DNA from 3 places in the Nocardia salmonicida genome. Region 1 is predicted to be linked to each of the others. Evidence: riboswitches for the same ligand, from Rfam matches in the RefSeq annotation. Region 1 holds a riboswitch; each other region holds the start of a gene.
The links. Region 1 has a riboswitch for S-adenosylmethionine ahead of OHS03_RS04015 (amino acid ABC transporter permease). Riboswitches for the same ligand answer to the same signal wherever they lie in the genome.
Positions count from the first base shown of each region.

Region 1 (4,208 bases):
ACAGTCTGCGACCGTCCACCGCCGTCGCGTGCGGGCAGTTCCTCGCCGTCGACGCCGAGGCCTACCGCGCGGGCGGCGGTCACGCGGCCGTCGCCGCCAGTGCCACCGAGGATCTAGACCTCGCCCGTGCCGTGCGTCGCGCGGGCCACCGCACCGCGCTGGTGACCGCGGGCCCGGCCGCCAGGACCCGAATGTATACCGGCCGAACCGAGCTCACCGACGGCTACACCCGCTGGCTGTGGTCGGCCTACGGCAGCCGTCTCGACACCGGCGCGGCCATCGCCATCCTTGCCGCCGTTGCCTATTGGATCCCCCCACTGGCAGCGATCTTCGGCCGCGGACGCACCCGTCGAGCAGGTCTGCTCGGCTACCTGGCCGCCGTCACGAGCCGACTCACCGCCCGCACCATCGAAACCCGTCGAGCGCCTACCGGTCCGGACGTGGCCTCGGCCGTTGCCCACCCTCTCTCGGTGGCCCACTACCTCAGCCTGTGGACCCGCTCCCACCATCGTCACCGCACCGGCCGCCTGCGCTGGAAACAGCGCCCCCTGGTCACCCCCGACAACCCGATCGCCCAACACGCCTGAGCCGCTTCGAATTCCACGGCCGGACAGCGAGCGCACTCACGCCACTTCGGTGATCCCGATGGTCGGAAAGAAGAAGCAGGATCGGCCCGCATTGTCGGTGGTGCCGAAGACAGCGGCCAGCACAGTGCCCCGACCGGTATCGACGGGCACAGCACGAACACCGCCGACCGGGATCGCGGCGAAGAGGAAGTCACGAATGGCGGTCTCGGCGAGCGGACGCAACTCGACGGGAACCTCGGGCGGCACCATCGCGCGCACGATGTCGGCGATCGGACCCATCGAGGCCATCCCGCCCCGACCGGTGCTGATATTGAGCCAGGCCACCTGCATACCGGAGGTCTTCGTGGCGGCGGTGTCGGGAGCGAGCCCGTAGGGCAGGAAGGTGAACAGCGTCTGGCCGGATTTCACGGCCGAGAGATCGAGCCCGGGTATCGGGAGGGTGTTCGTCGGCCACGGGCCGGGGACCGCGCCCGCGACAGCCGGGACGAGGCCCGCACCGTCACCGGTGCAGTTCGCGGCGACTGTGGGGTAGAGAAACGGCTGGATACCCATGGCTTTCAGCGTCTCGACGACGGTTTGGTAGGCACCGAGCAGATCACCCGGCCCCGCCGTGGGCGTGGCGTTCGGTGCGTCCCTGGTGACAACAGGCGTCACCGGCGCGGCCGGTTCGCCGGCGGCCGACGGCACGCCGAGCAGCAGCGCGGCGGCGCAGGCCACCAGCGAGGTCAGTGTGGTGGAACGACGCGGCATGATCACGACGTACTCCTCATCGACGCAGAGGAGCCCGACGCTACCGCGTGCGAGGTGTGAATCAGGCCAGGTGAAGTAACCGGCCGTTCGGCGCGTCGCAATCTCGCAGCGACCGCAACTCGGCGTCCGCCCGCAACTCGCCGCCCGATCCGGCGACCACCGCGCAGCGCTCCCACACCACCCGTCTGGACGACCGATCGTCTCGACCCCCCGATCACGGCCGCCAGCGGGTCACTGACCACGCCGAACCGGGGCAATTATGACTGCGTCTACGGCCGTCTCCAAGCTCTGCGCTCACGATGATTTCTACCGTTGTGCGCAGTCGTGCATATGCCACATGCTGATTCAGCTCGGGCCACGAACCCGGGGCGCAACCATCCAGAGCGACCGAGAGACCTGGCTCGATGACGTCGCAGCAACCCGCCCGTTTCGGGGTGTGGGTGCTTCTGCCGGGATCGATGGAGGAGATTTTCGTGCTGAACGTGGGCTACCGCCGCCGACATATCGACCAGTGCCGGGTGACAGCGACGGCGTGTCGGGTCTGAGCGCCGCCAGATCGCGAACCCGTCGCTGGCCGGGTGGAGGTCACCGTGCCTCGTTCCACTGTTTTCCGAAGGACTCCCATGACCGCGTCTGCCGTATCCGGCGCAGAGACCGCGCCCTTACCGCCCGGCGACGCTCCCCCTACTGAGCCGGAATCCGCCGACAAGGCGTCCGAGGATCTCCCCCGGATCGCCGGATCGTGGCACCCGTGGCGTTGGGTCGTCGGGGCGGTCGCGCTGCTGGTGGTAGCCCAGTTCGCGCACGGTCTGATCACCAATCCGGGCTGGGACTGGGGCACTTTCGCCCAGTACTTCACCGCGAAGTCGGTGATGTCCGCGCTCCGGGTGACCATCGAACTGACCCTGTGGGGCACCGTTCTCGGTTTCGTACTCGGCACGCTGCTGGCGATCGGGCGGGTGTCGAACAATCCGGTACTGCGGGTGATCGCGTGGACCTACATCTGGGCGTTCCGTTCGATCCCGCTGATCGTGCAGCTGCTGTTCTGGTTCAACATCGCCTACCTGTATCCCCGACTGTCGGTGGGCATTCCGTTCGGACCGGCCTTCTTCGATTTCGAAGTCAACGGCGTCATCAGTGGTTTCACCGCGGCGGTGATCGGTCTGGCCCTGCATCAGGCGGCATACTCGGCCGAACTGATCCGGGCGGGTCTGCTCGCCGTGGACGACGGTCAGCTGGAAGCGGCCGCCGCGCTGGGCATTCCGCGCTGGCGGCAGTTCCGCACGATCGTGTTGCCGCAGGCGATGCGCTCGATTCTGCCGAACGCGGCCAACGAGGTGATCAGCCTGTTCAAGGGCACCTCGATCGTGTCGGTGATGGCGATCGCGGAGCTCTTCTACCAGGTCCAGGTGATCTTCGGCCGCAACGGCCGAGTGGTGCCGCTGCTCATGGTGGCGACCGTCTGGTACATCGTGCTCACCACGGGGCTGTCGATCGTCCAGTACTACATCGAACGCCACTACGCCAAGGGCGCGCACCGTGAGGTGCCGCCGACACCGTGGCAGCGGGTCCGCGCCAAGGTCACCGAGATCGCCGCCGGTGCGGCCGCACCCCGAGGAGCAACCCGATGACCGCAGCGGTGCTGGCGCGCGGAATCCGCAAGTCCTACAACGGCACCGAGGTGCTGCGCGGCGTGGATCTGGCGGTGGACACCGGCGAGGTGGTCGCCGTGATCGGACCGTCCGGCTCGGGCAAGTCCACCCTGTTGCGGGTGCTCAATCATCTGGAAGCGCAGGACGCGGGCACGGTGCACGTCGACGGTGAGCTGATCGGCTACCGGCAACGTGGCAACATCCTGCGTTCGCTGCCCGACCACGCGGTGCGCGCCCAGCGCAGCCACATCGGCTTCGTGTTCCAGCAGTTCAACCTGTTCCCGCATCTCACCGTGCTCGACAATGTGGTGCTCGCCCCGATCTCGGCACAGCGCCGCCCGCGCGACGAGGTGGTCGCCGAGGCGAAACAGCTCCTGGATCGGGTGGGCCTGGCCGATTTCGTCGACGCCTACCCCCGGCGGCTCTCCGGCGGTCAGCAGCAGCGCGTGGCCATCGCGCGGGCGCTCGCCTTGAAGCCACGGCTGATCCTGTTCGACGAGCCCACCTCCGCGCTCGACCCGGAACTGGTGGGCGAGGTCCTCGCGGTGATCCGCGATCTCGCGCACAGCGGCACCGCCCTGGTGATCGTCACCCACGAAATCGGTTTCGCCCGTGAGGTCGCCGACACCGTGGTGTTCCTCGACGAAGGACAGATCGTCGAACGGGGCCCGGCGGCCACCGTTCTCGACCAACCGACACATCCACGCACGCAGGCATTCCTGTCGCGCGTGCGCTGATCATTCCCTCCCACGAACAGGTTTCGACACTGATGAAGCTCTCCACACTGATCGGCATCGTCGCGGCAGCCACCCTGCTGACGACCGGCTGCACCGCCGATCCAGAGGCCGCCGACACCGTGCAGGCCGGTGCGGTCACCTACGACCTGTCCCCCGCCCAGGAGGGCAGGGTGCGCGCCGCCAAGGTCGACGCGATCGCCGCCGAGGTGCCCAAGGCCATCCGCGACCGCGGCACGCTGGTGGTGACCGGTCCCGCCGGTTCCGTGCCGCCGCTGCGGTTCTACGCCACCGACGACCGGACCGTCATCGGCTCCGAGGTCGACTTCGCCACCCTGGTGGCCGACATCCTGGGCCTGAAGCTCGACATCCAGGTGGCGGACTGGTCGCAGAACTTCGTGCGCGTGGATTCCGGTGAGGTGGACGCGTTCATCTCGAACGTGACCGTCACCGAGGAGCGCAAGGAGAAGTACGACTTCGCCACC
Region 1 covers NZ_CP108014.1:805,269-809,476, reverse strand. The annotation lists gene OHS03_RS04025 (glycosyltransferase family 2 protein) at 1-587, shown strand, start outside; gene OHS03_RS04020 (hypothetical protein) at 624-1,337, opposite strand; SAM riboswitch class I at 1,709-1,802, shown strand; gene OHS03_RS04015 (amino acid ABC transporter permease) at 1,961-2,968, shown strand; gene OHS03_RS04010 (amino acid ABC transporter ATP-binding protein) at 2,965-3,726, shown strand; gene OHS03_RS04005 (ABC transporter substrate-binding protein) at 3,759-4,208, shown strand, end outside.

Region 2 (4,208 bases), 1.1 Mb from region 1:
CGAATAGCCGAGGGTGTTCTGGTAGTAGAAGCTCAGGAACAAGAACATGGCGAACATCGCGATCGGGATCAGCAGCGCGGCCAGCAAAGCGCCGCCTCGATTGATCTCACCCGGAATTCGCAATGGCAGCAGCGGATTCGCCGAGCGCGCCTCGATGAAGACGAACGCGATGAGCAAGGCGAAGCCCGCCCCGAGCAGGCCGAGGGTGCTGCCCGCCAGCCACCCGTGTTCGGCGGCGCGACTGAATCCGTAGACGATCGACACCAAGCCGAATGTCACGGTGACGGCGCCGGGCAGGTCGTAGCCGCCGGTCCTCGGCACCGGGATATCGCGCGCGATCACCGCGACCGCACCGACTACCGCGATGAGCGCGATCGGCGTGTTCATCAACAGGGTCCACCGCCACGACGCGAACTCGGTGAGCGCACCACCGACGATCAGCCCGAACGCGATGCCACCCGCGGTGATACCCGCGAACACCGCGAACGCGCGGGCCCGCTCCTGCACATCGGTGAAGATCACCGACAGCAGCGACAGGGCCGCGGGGGCGAGCAGCGCGGCGAACGCACCCTGCAGTCCTCGGCCGATGAACAACTGCGGGCCGGTCTGCGCGAGCCCCGCCAGCGCCGACGCGGCGGCGAAGCCCACCAGGCCGACCAGGAAGATCCGGCGTCGGCCCAGGTAGTCGGCCATCCGTCCGCCGAGCAACAGCAGCCCGCCGAAGATGAGCGTGTACGCGGTGAGCGCCCACTGTTTGTCGCCGTCGCTGATCCCCAGGTCACGCTGGGCATACGGCAGGGCGATCGTGATCACGGTGGCGTCGAGCACCACCATCAGCTGGGCGGCCGAGAGCACGACCAACGCCCACCACCGCATCGAATTCTGTTGTTGGTCAACATGTTTCGTCAATACTTCGGTGCCGGTCACCAGGACTCCTCGTCGCTCGATTGGCGTGAACCAATCCTGGCACTACGAGACAATTGGCGTCAAGAGAAAAATGTCTGAACGCGCCAATTGGCCTACTTGGACAGATAAAGCCGCCGACGCGGTAGGCTGAGGGAATGCTGGACTCGACCACTCCGATCAGCGCCGACCGGACGACCGAACCGGCTGCCGACGCGCCGCTGGGCCTGCGCGAGCGCAAGAAGCTGCAGACCAAAGCCGCGATCGTGGCGGTCGGGCTCGACCTGTGCGACAGCCAAGGGTTCGACGCGACGACGGTCGAGCAGATCGCCGCGGGCGCCGATGTGTCCCCACGCACCGTCAACCGGTACTTCGCGCTCAAGGAAGACATCGTGCTGGCCCCGATCGACGACTTCGGGGTCTCCGTCGCCGTCGCGCTGCGCTCCCAGCCGAATACCGGCAACGAACTCCAGGCGCTGTGTGGCGCCTACCTGACGGTGGTCCAGGCCGAGGCGGACGCGGACGGCATCCGGTTCATCCGCCAGTTCCTGCAGATGCAGCGCATCATGCGCACCAGCCAGTCGGTCAATGCGCGCGCGCTGGAATACGCGGAGAAGAAGAACGTCGCGGTGTGCACCGAGCTCGCGCAGCGGATGGGCACGTCACCGGAGGACTTCACGGTGAAGTTGGTGGCAGGCATCTGGCAGATGCTGTGCCACCTCTCGGTCGCCGATACCGAACAGGCACTGCTGAGCGGGTCTCCGACGGTAGCCGTTCGGGTCACCCGCGACGCCGTGCTGCGCGCCTACCACGGCTTGCGGCAGGTCTGTGGCGCACCGGTGGACGACACGCCAGGCTTCGGCACACCGTCCGACGAGTGATCTTCGGCGGGAAATGCGGGGGAAGTTTCCGCCCGCGGGAGATCTCCGGTTAACATGACGGCAAGGTCATGAGTACCAGCGCCAAGCCCCGGCTCGCTGGTCGGCAACCCTCCAGCTGCGGTGGGGTGCTCCGGGTGATGACCGGGCTCTCGAAAGTCGAGAGCAAGCGCGCACTGCAGGAGGCCCCCATGTGTTGTTGCCAGTCGATCCGACCCAGTTGACGAGATCCCCCCGGCTGACACCCTTTGGAGCACGACATGACTGACTCTTCCCTGCCCGAGAACTGGTCCTTCGAGACCAAGCAGGTCCACGCGGGCCAGGCCCCCGACGCGACCACCAACGCGCGGGCGCTGCCGATCTACCAGACCACCTCCTACACCTTCCGCGACACCGATCACGCCGCCGCGCTGTTCGGTCTCGCCGAGCCGGGCAACATCTACACCCGGATCATGAACCCCACCCAGGACGCGGTGGAGCAGCGCGTGGCCGCGCTCGAAGGCGGCGTCGCGGCGCTGCTGCTGGCCTCGGGCCAAGCCGCGGAGACCTACGCGATCCTGAACCTGGCGAGCGCGGGCGACCACATCGTGTCCAGCCCGCACCTCTACGGCGGCACCTACAACCTCTTCCATTACTCGCTGCCCAAGCTGGGGATCACGGTCTCGTTCGTCGAGGACCCCGATGATCTCGAGCAGTGGAAGGCCGCGATCCAGCCGAACACCAAGGCGTTCTACGGCGAGACCATCGCCAACCCGAGCAGCGCGGTGTTCGACATCCCCGGTATCGCCGGTGTCGCGCACGCGAACGGCCTTCCGCTGATCGTGGACAACACCGTCGCCACCCCGTACCTGATCCAGCCGCTGGCCCACGGCGCCGACATCGTCGTGCATTCGGCGACGAAGTACCTGGGTGGGCACGGCGCGGCCGTGGCGGGCGTGATCGTCGACGGCGGCACGTTCGACTGGACCGTGCGCGACGCCGACGGCAACGCGCGCTTCCCCGGTTTCACCGAGCCCGACCCCAGCTACCACGGCGCGGTGTTCGCCGATCTGGGCGCGCCCGCGTTCGCGCTGAAGGCGCGCGTGCAGTTGCTGCGCGATCTGGGTGCGGCGGTCTCGCCGTTCAACGCGTTCCTCATCGCGCAGGGCATCGAGACGCTGAGCCTGCGGGTCGAGCGGCACGTCAGCAATGCGGAGGCGGTCGCGAAGTTCGTCGCCGAGCAGCCGGGCGTCGACGCGGTGTTCTACGCGGGCCTCGAGTCCTCGCCCTGGCACGCGCGGGCCAAGGAGCTGGCGCCCAAGGGCGCGGGCGCGATCGTGGCGTTCGAGCTGGCGGGCGGCGTCGACGCGGGCAAGAAGTTCGTGGACGCGCTCAGCCTGCACAGCCATGTAGCTAACATCGGTGATGTGCGTTCACTCGTGATTCACCCGGCGTCGACCACGCACTCGCAGTTGACGCCCGCAGAGCAGCTGGCGGCCGGCGTCACTCCCGGCCTGGTCAGGCTCGCGGTGGGCATCGAGGGAATCGACGACATTCTGGCCGATCTGCGGGCCGGGTTCGCGGCGGCGACGACGTGACCGTGAGCACCGAATCGCCGATCGCCCGACCCGGAACCGGGGTGGCCCTGCTGCCACCGCCGGACGGGCGCGTCGGCGTGGTCGCCATCGGGGATGTGGCGCTGGAGAACGGCGCCGTCGTCCCCGATGTGCGGCTGGCGGTGCAACGCTGGGGCGAGCTCTCGCCCACCCTGGACAATGTGGTGCTCGTCGAACACGCGCTCACCGGCGACTCCCATGTCGTCGGTGGGCCCGACGGGGCGCCCGGCTGGTGGGAGGGCATGGTCGGGCCCGGCGCGCCGATCGACACCGACGAGTGGTGTGTGATCGCGACCAACGTGCTGGGCGGCTGCAAGGGCAGCACCGGCCCGTCCTCGCTCGCCTCCGACGGAAAGCCATGGGGCGCACGGTTTCCCGAGCTGAACATCCGTGACCAGGTGCAGGCCGAAGCGCAGTTGTTCGAGGTGCTCGGGATCGAGCGGCTCGGCGCTGTCGTCGGCGGCTCGATGGGCGGCATGCGGGTGCTCGAGTGGATCATCGGCCTGCCCGAGCGGGTCAGCGCCGCGCTCGTGCTGGCCGTCGGCGCCCGCGCCACCGCCGATCAGATCGGCACCCAGACCACCCAGATGGCCGTCATCACGGCCGATCCCGACTGGCAGGGCGGCGACTATCACGGCACCGGTCGCGCGCCGATGACCGGCATGGGCCTGGCCCGGCGCATCGCGCACCTGACCTACCGCACCGAGGGCGAACTCGACCACCGCTTCACCAACAGGCCCCAGGGCGACGAAGACCCGTGGACCGGTGGGCGCTACGCGGTGCAGAGCTACCTCGAGCACCAGGCCGACAAGCTGGTCCAGCGGTTCGATCC
Region 2 covers NZ_CP108014.1:7,105,577-7,109,784, reverse strand. The annotation lists gene OHS03_RS33125 (MFS transporter) at 1-927, opposite strand, end outside; gene OHS03_RS33120 (TetR family transcriptional regulator) at 1,062-1,784, shown strand; SAM riboswitch class IV at 1,849-1,959, shown strand; gene OHS03_RS33115 (bifunctional o-acetylhomoserine/o-acetylserine sulfhydrylase) at 2,042-3,358, shown strand; gene metX (homoserine O-acetyltransferase MetX) at 3,355-4,208, shown strand, end outside.
Region 2: another riboswitch for S-adenosylmethionine. It lies ahead of OHS03_RS33115 (bifunctional o-acetylhomoserine/o-acetylserine sulfhydrylase); the one in region 1 lies ahead of OHS03_RS04015 (amino acid ABC transporter permease).

Region 3 (4,208 bases), 1.7 Mb from region 1:
CGGCGAGCCGTTCGGCCAGTTCCGGGGGCACCGCTTCGCCGCCGAAGATCAACAGCCGCACCGATTCCAGCGCTTCGGCGGGCCAGGTCGCGGCCAGGGTGGGCACCGTGGAGACGATGCTGATCTCGCGGCGCATCAACCACGGGCCGAGGTCGGCGCCGGTGCGCACCAGGTCGCGCGGAGCGGGGACGAGGCAGGCGCCGTTGCGCCAGGCCAGCCACATTTCCTCGCAGGAGGCGTCGAAGGCCACCGAGAGTCCGGCCAGCACGCGGTCGCCGGGACCGATCGGGGCCTTCCGCAGGAACAGGCGGGCTTCGGCGTCGACGAAGGCGGCGGCGTTGCGATGGGTGACCGCCACACCTTTGGGGGTGCCGGTGGAGCCGGAGGTGAAGATGATCCACGCGTCATCGGCGGGGGTGGGCAGGGTGTTCCAGTCGTGTTCGCCCGTAGCCGTGGTGGCCGACTCGATGCCGTCGCCGGTGGCGATCGCGCTCACCCTGGCCTCGCCGAAGACGAGCTTGGCTCGCTCCTGCGGGTCGTCGGCGTCGACGGGCACGTAGGCGGCGCCGCAGTAGAGCACGGCCAGAATCGTCACGTAGAGCGCGGCGGTGCCCGACGGCATCCGTACGCCGACCCGGTCGCCCGGCCGCACGCCCGCCTCGGTGAGTTCGGCCATCCTGGCCTCGATCGCGGCGATCAATTCCATGTAGCTGAGCACGACGGTGCCGTCGTCGACGGCCGGTGCGTCAGGGTGTGCGAGGGCGGTGCTGGTCAGGATGTCGACCAGGGTCCGTGGCGGTGCGGCGAGATCGGCGCGCAGCAGCGGGTCGCGAAGAACCGCCGCTACCTCAGTGTGTGGCTCGAGCATCGTGCTCAGTCCACCTCTCATCGGTTGACCCCCATCGGTGGTGTCTGTTGTTTCATGAGCGGGTTACCGGAGGGCAAACAGGATGGTCACCAGATGCCAACGGTACTCGGTGCGGGTGTTGCCGGACGGCAGCGAAGCGCGTGCCGTCGGCGCTGTTCACGACGGCGATTCCGGCATCTCGCCGAGGGCGGTGACCGCCAGCCGGTGCAGCGTCCGCTGTTCTTCTTCGTCCAGGCGTCCCAGCACGCGGGCGGTGGCCTCGGCGATCAGCTTGTCGGTGCGTTTGCACTGCTTGCGCCCCGCCTCGGTGATCCGCAGCCGGTACTTGCGGCGATCCTTGCCGTCGCGGGTGCGTTCGACCAGTTCGGCGCGTTCCAGCGCGTCGATCAGGCGCACGACTTCACTGCGGTCGATACCGAGCGCGTCGCCCACTTTCTTCTGCGTCAGGTCGGCGTTCTCGGCGATGAAGGTGAGCACCCAGTGATCGCGCAACGGGACGTCGATCTCGGCGTGCAGGGCCTTGGTGAGCCGTCCGAGCGCGTACACCGGGTAGCGCGGCAGGCCGCGGACGGAGTTCGTGTTCGTGGACATGAGTGGGAACTCTAGCAAATGGTGGAGGTGCCCAATCATTCGGTTCCTCCATCATGGGGTGTGTAGATGGTTGAGAATTGGGTGTGAGCAGGCAACTCGGGGGCAATCCCGCGCATTCGCGTCGGAGACCGGGTCGGCGTGTCGAACCGGGCGAGGTCGTGTGCGGTCGGCGGCGACTCGGAGCGCGGTCGGCGAAAGGTGGTTGACAGGTCCGGCGGTCGTCTGTCACTCTCGTTTCAGGTCACGAGTACCAGCGTTCAGCCCCGGCTTGCTGGTCGGCAACCCTCCTCCGCGGTGGGGTGCTCCGGGTGACGACCAGGCTGACGTCCGAATTGGGCGCGGCAAGCGCGGGCCACCTCTCTGGAGCGGGTCCCTGAGCCGACGGGATTTCGTCATGACTGCTGTAATCGACCCCACCTGTGCCATCGCCGCCGTTTCCGGTGCCGACCTGCAGGTTCCGCTCGTTCAAGGCGGCACCAGCTCCTACGCCAACTTCGACTACGCCGCGAGTGCGCCGGCATTGAAGCAGGTCACCGACCGGATTTCGCAGTTGCTGCCGTACTACGCCAGCGTGCACCGGGGTGCGGGCTACGCCTCGCGGATCTCGACCGAGTGCTACGAGGCTTCCCGTGGCGCGGTCGCCCGGTTCCTCGACGCCGACGACGACCAGGTCGTCGTGTTCACCCGCAACACCACCGATTCGCTGAACCTGCTGGCCGGATGCGTGCCCGGGGAGACCGTGGTGCTCGATATCGAGCACCACGCCAACTTCCTGCCGTGGACCGCGCACGGTCGCCGGGTGGTACGGGCCGCCGCCACCGTCGAGGAGACGATTCAGCGAGTCGTCGCCGAGCTGTGCAGCAAGCCCGCCGCGCTGCTCGCGGTGACCGGGGCATCCAATGTCACCGGTGAGGTACTGCCGCTGGAGCGCCTCGCGACCATCGCCCACCTGTGCGGTGCGCGCATCCTCGTCGATGCCGCGCAGCTGGCTCCACATCGACGGATCTCCTTGCGCGAGAGCGGGATCGACTATCTCGCGTTCTCCGGGCACAAGCTGTACGCCCCGTTCGGTTCGGGCGTGCTCGTCGGCCGACGCGACTGGCTGGACCAGGGTGAGCCCTACCTGGCGGGCGGCGGTGCGGTGCGCAATGTCGGTGTGTCGGAGGTCGAATGGGCTTGCGCGCCGCAGCGGCACGAGGCCGGTTCGCCGAATGTGTTGGGCGCGGCCGCTATCGCCGCCGCGTGCGACGCACTCGCCGCGATCGACTCCACTGAACTCGTTGCCCACGAACGCTTTCTGGCGGACCGTCTTCGTGACGGTTTGTCCGCGATCGCAGGCGTCGACCTGGTCACCATCTGGTCCGACAGCCCCGACTGTGTCGGCATCGTCGCCTTCACCGTCGCCGACCACGCCCCCGGTAAGGTCGCCTCCTACCTCTCCGCAGAACACGCCATCGGCGTACGCGACGGCCGTTTCTGCGCCCACCCGCTGCTCACCAGCCTCGGCCTCGACGCGGCCCTCCGTGCCAGCATCGGCCTCGGAACCACCGCCGCCGACGTCGACCGCCTGATCGGCGCGGTCGCTACCTTGGTCACCAACGGGCCCACCTGGGAATACGCCGCCACCGACGGCCACTGGAACCCCACCCCCGAAACCCGCCCCCTCACCGCTTCCCTCGACGGCGCGGCCCCCTGCCTGATCGGCTGAATCGCAGGCAGGGCTAGACCACCCCGAATGTCGGCCGCTGAGAGCTGTTCTCGGCGGCCGATACCCTCCGAAAAATTGCAGGTTTGATGTGTTCCCAGCTGGGTAACGCATGTCGAACCGGTCGCGATGAAGCCCCCGAGATCGCCCGATAATCGAAGGGGACACAGTGACTCGACCGATTCAGCCGCCCGATCCGTGGGCGCGTCCGCCCAGGCAGTCCGAGAAGAAGCGGCGTTGGCCGTTGGTGGCGGGAATCGGAGTTGTCGGCGTACTCGGTCTTTCGGTGGTCGCCGGTCTCAACGACGGCGAGCCGACCGCACGGACATCCCCGACCTCCACCACTCGCGTAGTCGAATCATCAACGACGACAAAGGCTTCGACAACTACCCCGGCACCGACCACCATCGCGTCGAGCGCGCTGACACTCGCGCCGACCACGACGGTTGATCTACCAGTGGCTCCTGCTGTGCCGACTACGACTGTCGCGGCACCTCCGCCGCCTGTCGTTGTCCCTGCGCCGACTACAACAGTCGACATCCCCGCGCCGCGAATCGCGGCGGTACCGGAGCCGGAAGCGCCCGCGCCTGCCAGCGCCTATTACAAGAACTGTGCCGCCGCCAAAGCCGCAGGCGCGGCCCCGCTCCACACGGGCGACCCCGGCTATCGCTCCGGTTTGGATCGAGACGGCGATGGCGTGGCCTGCGAATAGGCGCCCCGTCACGTATTTATCGAGTGGATCACGTCATCGACGCGGACGTGTCGGGAGATCTCATCCGAGAAGGTGAACGAGAGTTCGCCTCTCGGGGAGCGATGGATTTCGAACGCTCGAAGGACTCCTCGAGCGATGACCTCGCCCGCCCGCCGGAGCTCGACAGCGCTGCCGACGTCGAAATTGCCGATCGCGTGGCCGACGACAAACGGGTCCGGTCTGAAGCTGACCGGGAAGATGCCGGTCACCCGAAACTCACTCATGAAGACAAGTTTCCGATCAGGTATCAGTCGAGATCCGCATCGAGGGCGTCCCAGGTGATAGTGACGTCG
Region 3 covers NZ_CP108014.1:6,433,365-6,437,572, forward strand. The annotation lists gene OHS03_RS30050 (Pls/PosA family non-ribosomal peptide synthetase) at 1-868, opposite strand, end outside; gene OHS03_RS30055 (MarR family winged helix-turn-helix transcriptional regulator) at 1,025-1,459, opposite strand; SAM riboswitch class IV at 1,699-1,813, shown strand; gene OHS03_RS30060 (aminotransferase class V-fold PLP-dependent enzyme) at 1,854-3,167, shown strand; gene OHS03_RS30065 (hypothetical protein) at 3,348-3,605, opposite strand; gene OHS03_RS30070 (excalibur calcium-binding domain-containing protein) at 3,634-3,876, shown strand; gene OHS03_RS30075 (hypothetical protein) at 3,885-4,124, opposite strand; gene OHS03_RS30080 (Uma2 family endonuclease) at 4,163-4,208, opposite strand, start outside.
Region 3: another riboswitch for S-adenosylmethionine. It lies ahead of OHS03_RS30060 (aminotransferase class V-fold PLP-dependent enzyme); the one in region 1 lies ahead of OHS03_RS04015 (amino acid ABC transporter permease).